3 regions of the Staphylococcus hyicus genome follow, and region 3 is predicted to be linked to each of the others. Evidence: riboswitches for the same ligand, from Rfam matches in the RefSeq annotation. Region 3 holds a riboswitch; each other region holds the start of a gene.
The links. A riboswitch is a leader RNA that binds a small molecule or an ion and turns the genes downstream of it on or off. The one in region 3 is predicted to bind S-adenosylmethionine.
Positions count from the first base shown of each region.

Region 1: linked by a shared signal. The riboswitch ahead of SHYC_RS01285 (O-acetylhomoserine aminocarboxypropyltransferase/cysteine synthase family protein) and the one ahead of metK (methionine adenosyltransferase) in region 3 are both predicted to bind S-adenosylmethionine.
Region 2: linked by a shared signal. The riboswitch ahead of SHYC_RS09470 (methionine ABC transporter ATP-binding protein) and the one ahead of metK (methionine adenosyltransferase) in region 3 are both predicted to bind S-adenosylmethionine.

Region 1 is NZ_CP008747.1:314,243-318,605, reverse strand. Features, by position in the region: gene SHYC_RS01295 (MFS transporter) at 1-281, opposite strand, end outside; gene SHYC_RS01290 (type 1 glutamine amidotransferase domain-containing protein) at 507-1,199, opposite strand; gene SHYC_RS12220 (hypothetical protein) at 1,319-1,483, opposite strand; gene SHYC_RS01285 (O-acetylhomoserine aminocarboxypropyltransferase/cysteine synthase family protein) at 1,497-2,777, opposite strand; SAM riboswitch class I at 2,837-2,934, opposite strand; gene SHYC_RS01280 (carbohydrate kinase) at 3,180-4,289, shown strand; gene SHYC_RS01275 (pseudouridine-5'-phosphate glycosidase) at 4,273-4,363, shown strand, end outside.
Region 2 is NZ_CP008747.1:2,006,276-2,010,638, reverse strand. Features, by position in the region: gene SHYC_RS09490 (arsenate reductase family protein) at 1-219, shown strand, start outside; gene gcvH (glycine cleavage system protein GcvH) at 289-669, shown strand; gene SHYC_RS09480 (toprim domain-containing protein) at 751-1,146, shown strand; gene SHYC_RS09475 (thioredoxin family protein) at 1,112-1,432, shown strand; SAM riboswitch class I at 1,466-1,572, shown strand; gene SHYC_RS09470 (methionine ABC transporter ATP-binding protein) at 1,672-2,700, shown strand; gene SHYC_RS09465 (methionine ABC transporter permease) at 2,693-3,388, shown strand; gene SHYC_RS09460 (MetQ/NlpA family ABC transporter substrate-binding protein) at 3,413-4,237, shown strand.
Region 3 is NZ_CP008747.1:1,155,996-1,160,358, forward strand. Features, by position in the region: gene SHYC_RS05515 (alpha/beta hydrolase family protein) at 1-170, shown strand, start outside; gene pckA (phosphoenolpyruvate carboxykinase (ATP)) at 198-1,778, opposite strand; SAM riboswitch class I at 1,991-2,103, shown strand; gene metK (methionine adenosyltransferase) at 2,208-3,407, shown strand; gene SHYC_RS05530 (NERD domain-containing protein) at 3,496-4,363, shown strand, end outside.

The DNA of each region.
Region 1 (4,363 bases), 840 kb from region 3:
GCGCCTCTGAATACCACAAGCATCATAAAGGACGTAGAAAAAACGGACAGCAACGTAAAAATAGTATGTGCAATTAAACCATATAACATGATTTGTTTGCGCCCAAATTTATCCGAAAGTATCCCATATATTAAACATCCTAGCGCAAATGTGAACGAAAATGCCATGCTGGCCAATGGTGTATTTGTGACGGGTACGGAAAAGTCTTGCGCAATTGATGCACCTATCGTTATCGTGCTGTATAAACTAAACATGACTAAGAGCCCCGTAATAAATAACACAAAGGTTATCCCATGATAATGGACCCGCTCCATAAATGTCACCCCTCAAAAATATAGCGTTAAGATTAAAAAATATTATGGAATTAGATACTTTATTTTCCCATATTACCTCAGTCGAATGCCATTCGAAACCCTTTTTTGATTTACCGCAATATAAAAAGCAACATCATAAATAAACCATGACGTTGCTTTCAAATCCCTTAATTCATACAAGGAGGCACACCATTATTTCGACGCTAATGCATCTTTAACCGCTTCAGCTACTTTCTTCGCCGATGCTGGATTTTGACCTGTAATCAGATTACCATCCACTTGGATAAACCCTTTCATAGGTACTTTTGATTTCGTATATTGCGCACCTTTAAGTTTCAATTCTGATTCGAGTTCAAAAGGTACTATTTTTTTGCGATTCGCTAATACTTCTTCAGCGTTTGAAAATCCTGTTAATTTTTTCCCGTCGATAAGGAAATAATGATTCGGTCTCTTCGCTTCGAGTAAGGCCGCTGCCCCGTGACATACAGATGCCACGATGCCCCCCTTATCATAAATCGTGTTAATCGCTTGTTGTACATGCGTATTTCCTGGGAAATCATACATCACACCATGGCCTCCTGTAAAATAAATCACGTCGTAAGCGGACGGATCTGCTGTGTCAATACTTGGCGTTAACTTTAATTGATCCATAAACAATTCATTTTCATAATAACTTTTTGTCAGCTTGTCTAATATACCTGGTGTTAAACTGACAGGATCTAAAGGTGTTTCGCCACCTTTAATGTTGTATAAATCGATTTGGTAATCTTCATTACCATGAAAGACATCATAGAAATGGACTAATTCACTTAACCATAAGCCAGTGGGTTTATCTGTGCCGTCAAATTGTGTATGGCTTGTATTGACAATCATAATTTTTTTCATGTCGCATTCACCACTTTTTCAAAGATTTGTGTTCATTATAATGAAGTTTTGGGTTGATGACGAATGATTTGTTTATACTTTGTCTGTACCCTTTTTTAAATTGGGTGCACTCCCCACTTTTAATAGGATTCCTCTGTTTTCATTTTTAATTGAATCGCCTCTTCATATTCTTTTATTTTAGATTCTTTCATCATATGCGCAGCTTTATTGATTGGCACATATACTTGCCATTCCTCTTTTTTGGCTTTCAACGTTTCTAATGTTTGTTTTTGTATCGATGTCACACAGATCCCCCATTTATTTAATCGCAGCAAAACCTTTTGCCAAATCGTTTAAAATATCATCAATATGTTCGAGTCCAATAGAGAGTCGAATGGTTTCCGGTGCTATACCTGCTGCCGCTTGTTCTTCAACCGTTAATTGTTGATGCGTCGTCGAAGCAGGATGAATCACTAACGATTTCGCATCTCCTACATTTGCGAGTAATGAAAATAATTCTAATGCTTCAATAAATTGCTTCCCTGCCTCATAACCGCCTTTGACACCGAATGTAAATACAGCTCCAGCACCTTGAGGCAAATACTTTGTTTTAAGGTCGTAATATGGACTCGTTTCAAGTCCCGCATATTTCACCCACGCAACTTTAGCATGGTTCGATAAATAATGCGCTACTTTTTCCGCGTTTTCAACATGACGTTCCATACGCAATGACAATGTTTCTAACCCTTGTGTTAATTGAAATGCGTTAAATGGTGACAATGCGGCACCTGTATCACGTAATAATGTCGTGCGAATTTTAAAGGCCAGTGCAGCGTCACCAAACTTTTCGCTAAAGATGATGCCATGATACGATGGATCAGGTTCACTTAATCCAGGAAACTTACCATTATTCCAATCGAAGTTCCCACCATCTACAATGACACCACCCATTGATGTCCCATGGCCTCCGATAAATTTGGTCGCGGAATGGACAACGATATTTGCGCCGTATTCAATCGGTCTAAAGAGATACGGTGATGCAAACGTATTATCTACAATGAGTGGAATGCCATAAGATTTTGTGATTGCGCTTATTTTTTCAAAGTCTTCGATGTTGCCTTCAGGGTTACCAATGGTTTCAACAAATAGTGCTTTTGTATTCGCTTTAATGGCCGCAGTTACATTTTGTGGGTCTTTCGTATCAACGAGTGTCACTTCTATTCCAAATTTAGACAGCGTATGTGTGAATAATGTATGCGTCCCACCATATAACGTTTCACATGCGATAATATGGTCACCTGCATGTGCGACAGCTTGAATCGCATACGTGATAGCCGCCATGCCTGAAGCAACAGCCACTCCCGCAATCCCGCCTTCAAGTTCTGCTACTCGGGTTTCAAGTACTGCCGTTGTCGGGTTCATCAGGCGCGTATAAATATTCCCCAATTCTTCTAAACCAAATAAATTGGCTGCATGATCCGTATCGTTAAAATTAAACGACGTCGTTTGATATATCGGAAGTGCGCGTGCATTCGTAGCTGCATCCACTTCTTGTCCGGCGTGCAATTGTCGCGTCTCAAATCGATAATCTTGTGTCATGTTGATTCCCCCTTAAAATTAAAAAACGCCTACCTCGAAAGATAGACGTGACGTAATCAGACTCATCTCTCAGGCATGTCACCTGCAGGAATTAGCACCTAACTTAAAAGGTTGCCTGGCTTCAAAGGGCCTGTCCCTCCACCATTCTGGATAAGTAATATGAAATTAAAACTAGTTTATTATACTCACGTATTGAAGTCAACACAAAATTCTGACAACTTTTATAATTTGGGGTCGCCTACACAAAACTTACAGAAAAATACTTTTAAAAGCACATCGCACATATAATGAAATTTGTAAACTTTTTGAACGTTCTTTTGAAAGCGTTTACATTACGTTGCTGATTTGCTAACCTAAACAAAAGTTTAATAATCAAACTTTTGTTTACTAGGAGGTGCCATAGTGAATAAAAATGAAAAATTAATCCTTGAACGCATTCAAGACAATCCATTCATCTCTCAACAAGAATTAGCGAAAGCTGTTGGACTTTCTCGACCTGCTGTCGCAAATATTATTTCCGGTCTCATTCGAAAAGAATACGTGCTCGGTAAAGCCTACGTTCTCAATGATGACTTTCCAATCGTATGCATTGGTGCTACAAATCTTGACCGTAAATTTTACGTCAATCAAACATTGCAACAAGGAACATCGAACCCAGTCACATCAACGCGCTCAGTTGGAGGTGTCGCACGCAACATTGCTGAGAACCTTGGTCGTTTAGGTGAAAATATTGCTATGCTTTCTGCGAGTGGAAATGATAGTGAATGGGACATGATTAAGCATTTGTCCAGTCCTTTTATGAGTCTTGATCACGTCCAACAAGTTGAGAACGCCAATACAGGATCGTATACGGCTTTAATCGACAAAGATGGCAATATGGAATACGGTCTTGCCGACATGGAAGTGTATAACGAAATGACACCAGAATTCTTAATCAAGCGTACTCACTTACTTCGGAAAGCTAAATGTATCGTTGTCGATCTCAATTTACCAAAAGATTCACTTGATTTCTTATGTGCCTATAGTGAAAAACACAACATTAAACTCGTCGTCATTCCTGTATCGTCACCAAAAATGAAACATATGCCTGATTCCTTACATGCGATTGACTGGCTCATTATTAACCGCGATGAAACGGAAACTTTTTTGAAGATGACAATTAATGATACTGAAGATTTAAAACGCGCTGCCAAACAATTAAATGATCTCGGCATTAGTCACGTGATTATTACGAATGGCACGAAAGAACTGATATATAGTAGTTCAACGCAAACATTTATGAAACAAGTCATTCCATCCTCACACGTTGAAGACGTCACAGGTGCTGGCGACGCTTTCTCAAGTGCGGTGATTTACAGCTGGCTAAAAGGATTCGATATTGAAGATACTTTAAAAGCCGGTTTAGTCAATGCGCGTAAAACAATAGAAACGCAATACACGGTTCGACAAAACTTAGATAAAAAACAATTATTACGAGATATGGAGGAATATCAAAATGAAACAATACATTGAGTTGTCTCAAGAAGTCCAAGATGCAAAATCAAACCACCGACCAATTGTTGCCTTAGAGTCTACTATCATTTCTC
Region 2 (4,363 bases), 850 kb from region 3:
GTGGACCGTTCAGGAATTGAAATCAAAAGATTATTCAATACACATGGTGCAAAATATCGTGAGTTAAATTTAAAGGATAAATTAGATACTTTATCAGAGGATGAAAAGTTAGAACTTTTAGCGTCCGATGGTATGTTAGTGAAACGTCCTTTAGCAATTTTAGGTGATAAAGTTACAGTCGGTTTTAATGAACAAGTTTATCGTGAAACTTGGTTATAATAAAATAGTTGATTGATAAAAACATGTGTGTCATGATTATCTTGTAAACAAATATAGGAGGGGATTCAAGTGGCAGTGCCAAGTGAATTAAAATATTCAAAAGAACACGAGTGGGTAAAAGTCGAAGGAAATGTTGCAACTGTTGGTATTACAGACTTTGCACAAAACGAATTAGGAGATATCGTATTCGTTGAACTTCCAGAAGTGGATGATGAAGTATCAGAAGGCGAAACTTTCGGTAGCGTTGAATCTGTAAAAACAGTTTCAGAATTATATTCACCAGTATCTGGTAAAATCGTAGAAGTGAATGAAGATCTTGAAGACGAGCCAGAAGCTGTAAATGAATCGCCATATGAGAAAGCTTGGATGGTGAAAGTTGAATTAAGCGATGAAAGTGAACTTGATGCTTTAATGGATGCACAAGGTTATCAAGAAATGATTGGCGAATAATATTTTTAAACTCCTAGATATTCCTTTGATTATCTTGGAGTTTTTTTGCACTGAATACTAACTTTTTAGAAGGTGAAGACCATGGCGATGATTAATAAAGTAATTGTTGTAGAAGGCAAATCTGATAAAAAAAGAGTTAAGGAAGTGTTATTAGAACCGGTTGATATCATTTGTACACATGGCACGATGGGCATCGAAAAGTTAGATAATATGATTGAATCTTTGTACGGCAAACAAGTATATATTCTTGTTGATGCTGATACTGAAGGGCGAAAGATTCGAAAATGGTTTTCAAAGTATTTAAGTGAAAGTACAGATATCTTCATTGATTCAACTTTTAGTGAAGTGGCACGGTGTCCACGAGATTACCTCTCAAATGTTTTAGGGCGGCATGGATTTGACGTCAAAAACGATTTTTATGTAAAAGGAAAGTATTCATATCATGAGTGTTTTAGAGCAATCGAACAATACATTTAATGAACAAGAACAAGATATTAAATTAATCTTTGGCTATACGCCGATGTGTGGTACGTGTAAAGTGTCAGAACGCATGTTACACATCGCTAATAGTGTCACGCAATTGCCTTTAGAAAAACGAGATTTAAATTATTATCCTGAATTTAGCCAAATGTTCGAAATACAATCTGTTCCAATTTTGTTAATTATGCACAATGATAAAGAAGTTGATCGCATTTATGCATTTCAATCTGTTACATTTTTACTTGAACGGTTAAAAAAAGTGATTGACGAAATTCGAGGATAGTGATAATATTTAAACAATTCAATATTCAGAAAACTCTTATCTAGAGTGGTGGAGGGATGTGCCCTATGAAGCCCGGCAACCGTCTAAATTTAGAAATGGTGCCAATTCACATAAAGTATTTATACTTTTGAAGATGAGAGAAACGCATCGAAATCTATGCTTTCTCTTATTTTTATATAGGAGAAAGCTTTTTTTGTTCTGAAATTTGATAATTCGCAACACATTGAGGGGGAAGCGATATGATTGAGCTTAAAAATATCGTTAAACAGTACGAGAGCAAATCTAAATCCGTTTTAGCTGTTGATCATGTTAATCTAACCATTAACACAGGTACCATATTTGGTATTATTGGTTTTTCGGGTGCGGGAAAAAGCACTTTGGTGCGACTGTTTAATTATTTAGAAACACCAACGTCTGGCGATGTTGTTATCGGTGGAGATCATATAGGCCACTTGAGCAAACAAGCGCTAAGGTATAAAAGACAAAAAGTGGGCATGATTTTCCAACATTTCAATCTATTGTGGTCACGCACTGTACTTGATAATGTACGATTTCCGTTAGAAATTGCGGGTGTATCGAAACGTCATGCTAAAGCAAAAGCATTGGAATTGATAGAACGTGTTGGCTTAAAAGGGCGTGAACATGCGTATCCATCAGAATTATCAGGTGGTCAAAAACAACGTGTTGGTATTGCTAGAGCACTTGCAAATGACCCGGAGGTATTACTTTGTGATGAAGCAACGAGTGCATTGGATCCGCAAACAACAGATGAAATACTCGATTTATTAATTCAATTGAAAAAAGAGCAAAACTTAACCATTGTGATTATTACGCATGAAATGCATGTTATACGTCGCATTTGTGATGAAGTTGCGGTCATGGAAAATGGAAAGGTAATTGAACAAGGTAAAGTATCTGAAGTTTTTGAAAATCCAAAACATTCAGTCACTAAGCGCTTTGTGCAAGAAGATCTTCAACCTAAAGCTGAATTTGAAGACATTTCAGGTCTCGTCAAGTTAAATTCAAATGATAAACTTATAAAACTCAACTTTTCAGGTGAAGTGACGACACAGCCTATAATTTCGTATATTTTAAAAACGTATGATGTGGCTGTAAATATATTAGAAGCCAATATTAAACATTCTAAGTCAGGGGCTATTGGTTTTATTGTTGTACATATTTCTAACATCGACCAAACACAGTTTGAGCAATTAAAACTTGATTTAGAATCGAAACAAATTGAAGTTGAGGTGATTGCCCATGGGTAAAAGTTTTACTGAGATATTGCATGAAATGCTAACACTGCCAAATGTGCGTTGGCCAGATGTATGGACTGCGACCTATGAAACACTGTATATGACGATTATCTCGACTTTCTTTGCATTTATATTTGGCATCATTACAGGAGTAGTGTTATTTCTAACTTCTAAAAGTAAATCTAAAGCCGGTCGAATTTTTTATAATCTCGTGTCATTTTTCGTTAATTTATTCCGCGCAATCCCATTTATTATATTGATTTTATTGCTGATTCCTTTTACAAGTTTAATTTTAGGCACAATAAGTGGCCCTACAGGTGCATTGCCTGCATTGATTATTGGTGCTTCGCCTTTTTATGGACGACTTGTTGAAATTGCTTTAAAAGAAATAGATAAAGGTGTGATAGAAGCAGCTTGGTCAATGGGTGCAAACACATGGACGGTGATACGGAAAGTTTTAATTCCTGAATCGCTCCCTGCTTTAATTTCTGGCATAACTGTTACTGCAATTGCATTAGTTGGATCTACAGCTGTTGCAGGTGTTATTGGTGCGGGAGGGTTAGGTAATTTAGCGTATTTAACAGGATTTACACGAAATCAAAATGATGTCATTTTAATTTCAACCATTTTAATTTTAGTTATCGTCTTCGTTATTCAATTTTTGGGAGATTGGACAACGAATAAAATAGACAAACGATAAATACAAGATAAGGAGAATGTAATAATGAAAAGATTTTTATCAATTGCTGTAATTTTAGTTCTATCTGTAGTATTGGTTGCTTGTGGCAATAACGATTCAAAAAGTAGTAAGGAAGATAAGAAAATTGTGGTCGGGGCATCTCCTGCACCACATGCTGAAATATTAGAAAAAGCGAAGCCAATATTAGAAAAAGAAGGATACAATTTAGAAATTAAAACGATTAATGATTATACGACGCCAAACAAATTGTTAGATGCAGGTGAATTAGATGCAAACTTTTTCCAGCACACACCATACTTAGATACAGAGAAAAAAGATAAGGGCTATAAAATAGAATCAGCAGGTAACGTACATTTAGAACCAATGGCTGTATATTCTCAAAAACACAAAAGTCTAAAAGATTTACCTAAAGGGGCAGAGATTTTTGTATCTAATAATCCTGCAGAACAAGGGAGATTCTTGAAATTCTTTGTGGATGAAGGGCTTATCAAAATTAAAAAAGGTGTTAAAATCCAAGATGCTACTTTTGATGACATTGTAGAAAACAAAAAAGATATTAAATTTAACAGTAAACAAGCAGCAGAATTTTTACCAAAAACATATCAAAATAACGAAGGTGACGCAGTTATCATTAACTCTAACTTTGCAATTGAACAAAAGTTAAACCCACAAAAAGATTCTATTGCTGTTGAAAAATCTGATGATAACCCGTATGCGAATTTAATTGCAGTTCAAGAAGGGCATAAAGATGACAAAAAAATTAAAGCTTTAATTAAAGTGTTACAATCTGATGAGATTAAAACATTCATTAAAGATAAATATAATGGAGCAGTAACACCAGCGAAATAATAAAAATGACGCAGGGACATAAACTATTTCAATTTTGATTGTTCCTAACACCTCGCTTTTCTAGGCGCCTTACCACAACGAGGGAACATTACAGAAATCTAATTGATTTCGTAGTAATGTCTCCCC
Region 3 (4,363 bases):
AACATGCACATGTTTTAACGGCGCGATTAAAATACGTTGGCGCATCCTTTGATACTTATTATCAAATGGATGAAGGGCATGTCCCGAAGCCACATGCGATGCAAGAAGTATTATCATATATTCAAAGATGGATGAAGACGATTGAAAAAAGTAAAAGCTGTGATACATGAAATCAGTCATGTGTCACAGCTTTTGTCTTATCCTTTGAAGCCGCCTGTCTCTTCAAGATGTTGCGTATCATCACCAAATTTTTTGAAGTTCTCTTTAAAACGTGCCACTAAATCTTTTGCTTGTGTTTCATATGCCTCTTTATTTGTCCATGCGTTAATAGGTTGTAAAATTGTAGTCGGCACATCTTCTACTTTTTTAGGAATATTTAAACCGAAAATATGATCCTTTTCAAATTCAACATTTTTTAATTTTCCACTAATCGCATCATTGACCATTTTTCGTGTATGTCTTAGTTCAATACGGTTACCCACACCGTATTTACCACCGGTCCAACCTGTATTGACTAAATACACATCAACTTCGTGTTTATCAATTAAATTACCGAGAAGGTCAGCATAGACTTTCGCACTTAATGGCAAGAATGGTGCCCCAAAACATGTTGAAAAAGAGGGTTGAGGTTCAGTAATACCACGTTCAGTACCCGCAAGTTTTGATGTAAAACCGCTTAGGAAATGATACATTGCTTGATCTTTTGTTAACTTAGAAATAGGAGGTAATACCCCAAAAGCATCTGCTGTTAAGAAAATAATTGTATTTGGATGTGACGCTTTGGACGGAACGACAATGTTATCTATATGGTGAATTGGATAAGCAGCACGCGTGTTTTCAGTGAATTTGTTATCGTCGAAATCGACATATCCTTGTGAATCCACGACGCAATTTTCTAAAACCGTACCATATCTGATGGCTTTAAAAATTTGTGGTTCTTTTTCTGCGGACAATGAAATGGCCTTGGCATAACAGCCACCTTCAATATTAAAGACACCATTTTCATTCCATCCATGTTCATCATCACCGATTAATTTACGATTAGGGTCTGCTGATAAAGTCGTTTTTCCAGTACCAGATAATCCAAAGAATAATGCAACATCACCTTTATTACCCACGTTTGCAGAGCAATGCATACTCATTATTTTTTGTTTTGGTAATAAGTAATTCATCACAGAGAAAATTGATTTTTTCATTTCACCCGCATATTCCGTGCCCCCGATTAAAACGGTTTTATGTTTGAATGAAATAATGACAAACGTTTCAGACCGTAGTCCATCTTTGTCTGGGTCGGCTTTGAATGTTGGTGCCGATATAACTGTAAAGTCAGCTTTGATTTTTGAAGCTTCTTCTTTAGAGCTTGGCTTAATAAATAAATTTTGAGCAAATAAATTATGCCACGCAAACTCATTGACGACTGTTAAATCAAGTTGTGAATCTTTATCACTTCCAGCATAACCATTGAAAACAAATATCTCATCTTTACTGTCCAAATAATCAATCACTTGGTAGTACAAGTTTAAAAACTTTTCTTCTGAAATCGGCTGATTAACCGTACCCCAATCAATATCATCTTTGACTTGAGGATTGTCTACGATATATTTATCTTTTGGAGAACGTCCTGTATATACGCCCGTTTTTGCATTAATGGCCCCAAATTCTGTGAGTTCAGCTTCGTCTCGTTTTAAAATTTTGTTGTAGAGTTCAGTAGTAGTAAGTTGAAAATGAGATGAAGGCTTGGTTTTTAAAGCGTCAATTGCTTGTGTATCAAACGACATGGTTTATCCCTCCAATAGTGATTTCGGCGATGTAAGCCTTTACAATTCAAGAGTATAACACAATGATTTCATTATCCATACTGAAATTAGGTAATTTGGAGAGAAAAATAGTAAAATAATTAGATTGCTGTATCGGTTTTATATTTGTGTTACATAAACTCAAACTGAATTGACACTGTTAAAAAATTTATGTAATATAGGACTAACGGATTCTCTTATCCTGAGTGGTGGAGGGACATGGACCCAATGAAACCCAGCAACCTCTTCTTTTATAGAAGAAAGGTGCCAAACCGTTTGCAGACATATACAGTCTGAACGATAAGAGCGAATGGACGTTAAAGGCCTTCTCTCTATTTAAGAGTATGAAAGGCTTTTTTTATTGGCTCAGTTACAAAGAGAACTTCGTAATAAAATAAAAAGGAGCTTAATATGACTTACAATAGACGCTTATTTACTTCAGAATCAGTTACTGAAGGACATCCAGATAAAATTGCCGATCAAATTTCAGATGCAATTTTAGATGAAATTTTGAAAGGTGACCCGAATGCACGTGTGGCGTGCGAAACGACTGTTACGACTGGTATGGCTTTAATTGCTGGAGAGATTACAACTTCTACTTATGTAGACATACCTAAAGTTGTTCGTGAGACCGTTAAAGAAATCGGATATACTCGAGCAAAATATGGGTATGACTATAAAACAATGTCTGTACTTACAGCTATCGATGAACAATCACCTGATATCGCACAAGGTGTAGACCGTGCTTTAGAATATCGCGACCAAGATCAAGATGAAGTATTAAATATTGGGGCTGGAGACCAAGGATTAATGTTTGGATATGCGACAAACGAAACAGACACATTTATGCCGTTGCCGATAGATTTATCGCATAAGTTATCTAAGCGTTTAACGACGGTTCGTAAAGATGGAACATTAAGTTATTTAAGACCAGATGGTAAAGTACAAGTTACGGTTGAATATGATGAAAATAATCATCCTAAACGTGTCGATACGATTGTCATTTCATCTCAACATCATGAAGATATTGAATTGGAAGACATTCAAGAAGATTTAAAAAAACATGTGATTTATCCAACTGTTGAAGATCATTTAATTGATAAAGATACGAAATTCTTTATTAACCCAACTGGACGTTTTGTTATCGGTGGTCCTCAAGGTGATGCAGGTTTAACTGGTCGTAAAATCATTGTTGATACGTATGGCGGTTATGCGCGTCATGGTGGCGGTGCATTTTCTGGTAAAGATCCTACGAAAGTAGACCGTTCGGCTGCATATGCTGCACGCTATGTTGCTAAAAATATTGTAGCTGCAGAATTAGCAGATAAATGTGAAGTACAAATTGCTTATGCAATCGGTGTCGCACAACCGGTATCGATAGCTATTGATACATTTGGCACAGGAAAAGTGTCGGAAAACATTTTAATAGAAGCTGTTAGACAAAATTTTGATTTGCGTCCAGCCGGAATCATTAAAATGTTAGACTTACAACGACCGATTTATAAACAAACTGCGGCTTATGGTCATTTTGGACGCAATGATATTGATGTCCCTTGGGAAAAGACAAACAAAATTGATATTTTAAAGGAAGCGGTAGAAACGCTTAAATAAATTTTCTCAATAAAGATTCGCGATTTTATTCGCTTTTTTATATAATGATTATAATAAAGCAAATGAAGGAAAAGGTAGGTCAATGTCCATGTCACAATTAGATCCCATTCAAATTGGGTTAATCGTTGCGAGTGTGCTCGCATTCTTATTTCTTATCATGTTTTTATTTGCATTGCGCAGTAAGAAAAAAGTTAAAGAAACATATTCGAGTCAGTATCAATCTAAAGAAGAAAAATTAAACGCTGAACATAAAGAAGCTTTAGAAGAAGTTCGAATTGAAAAGAAAAAATCAGATACGCGTCATAAAGAACAATATGATGCAATGGTATCATCAAAAAATCGTGAAATTGATGCATTAAAATTATTTTCTAAAAATGATAGTGAATATATTACAGATATGCGTTTGTTAGGAATTAGAGAACGTCTTGTAAAAGAAAAACGTATCCGTCCTGAAGATATGCACATTATGGCAAACATATTCATGCCAACGAATTCTTTAGAAGAGATAACACGCATTAGTCATCTTGTACTAACGCGTACAGGTCTATATATTATTGATTCAGAATTATTAAAAGGACATGTATATCAAGGTGTAAGTCAAAGTCAATTCAAAGAAAATCCTATGATGGAACAGGTGTTTAAAACGTTGAATTTAGATACACAATCACCACAAACACTTGTGCTTGATCAAAATGATGAAAAACAAGCTTTGTCTGTAATTGATTACACATCGCAGCTTCAGTCTATCGAAACATTGGCAACGACTTTACAGCAAAAACTTAATCTCAAATATGTACCAACTGCGATTCTTTATTTCAATCCGAGACATGAAGGCGATATTACCATTTCGAATTACGCATCGCAAAGTGGCACAAAAGTATTGGTGGGCCCTGAGCAACTTGATGAATTCTTTAATAAATTTGTATTTCACGGCCGTATCCAATACGATGTAAATG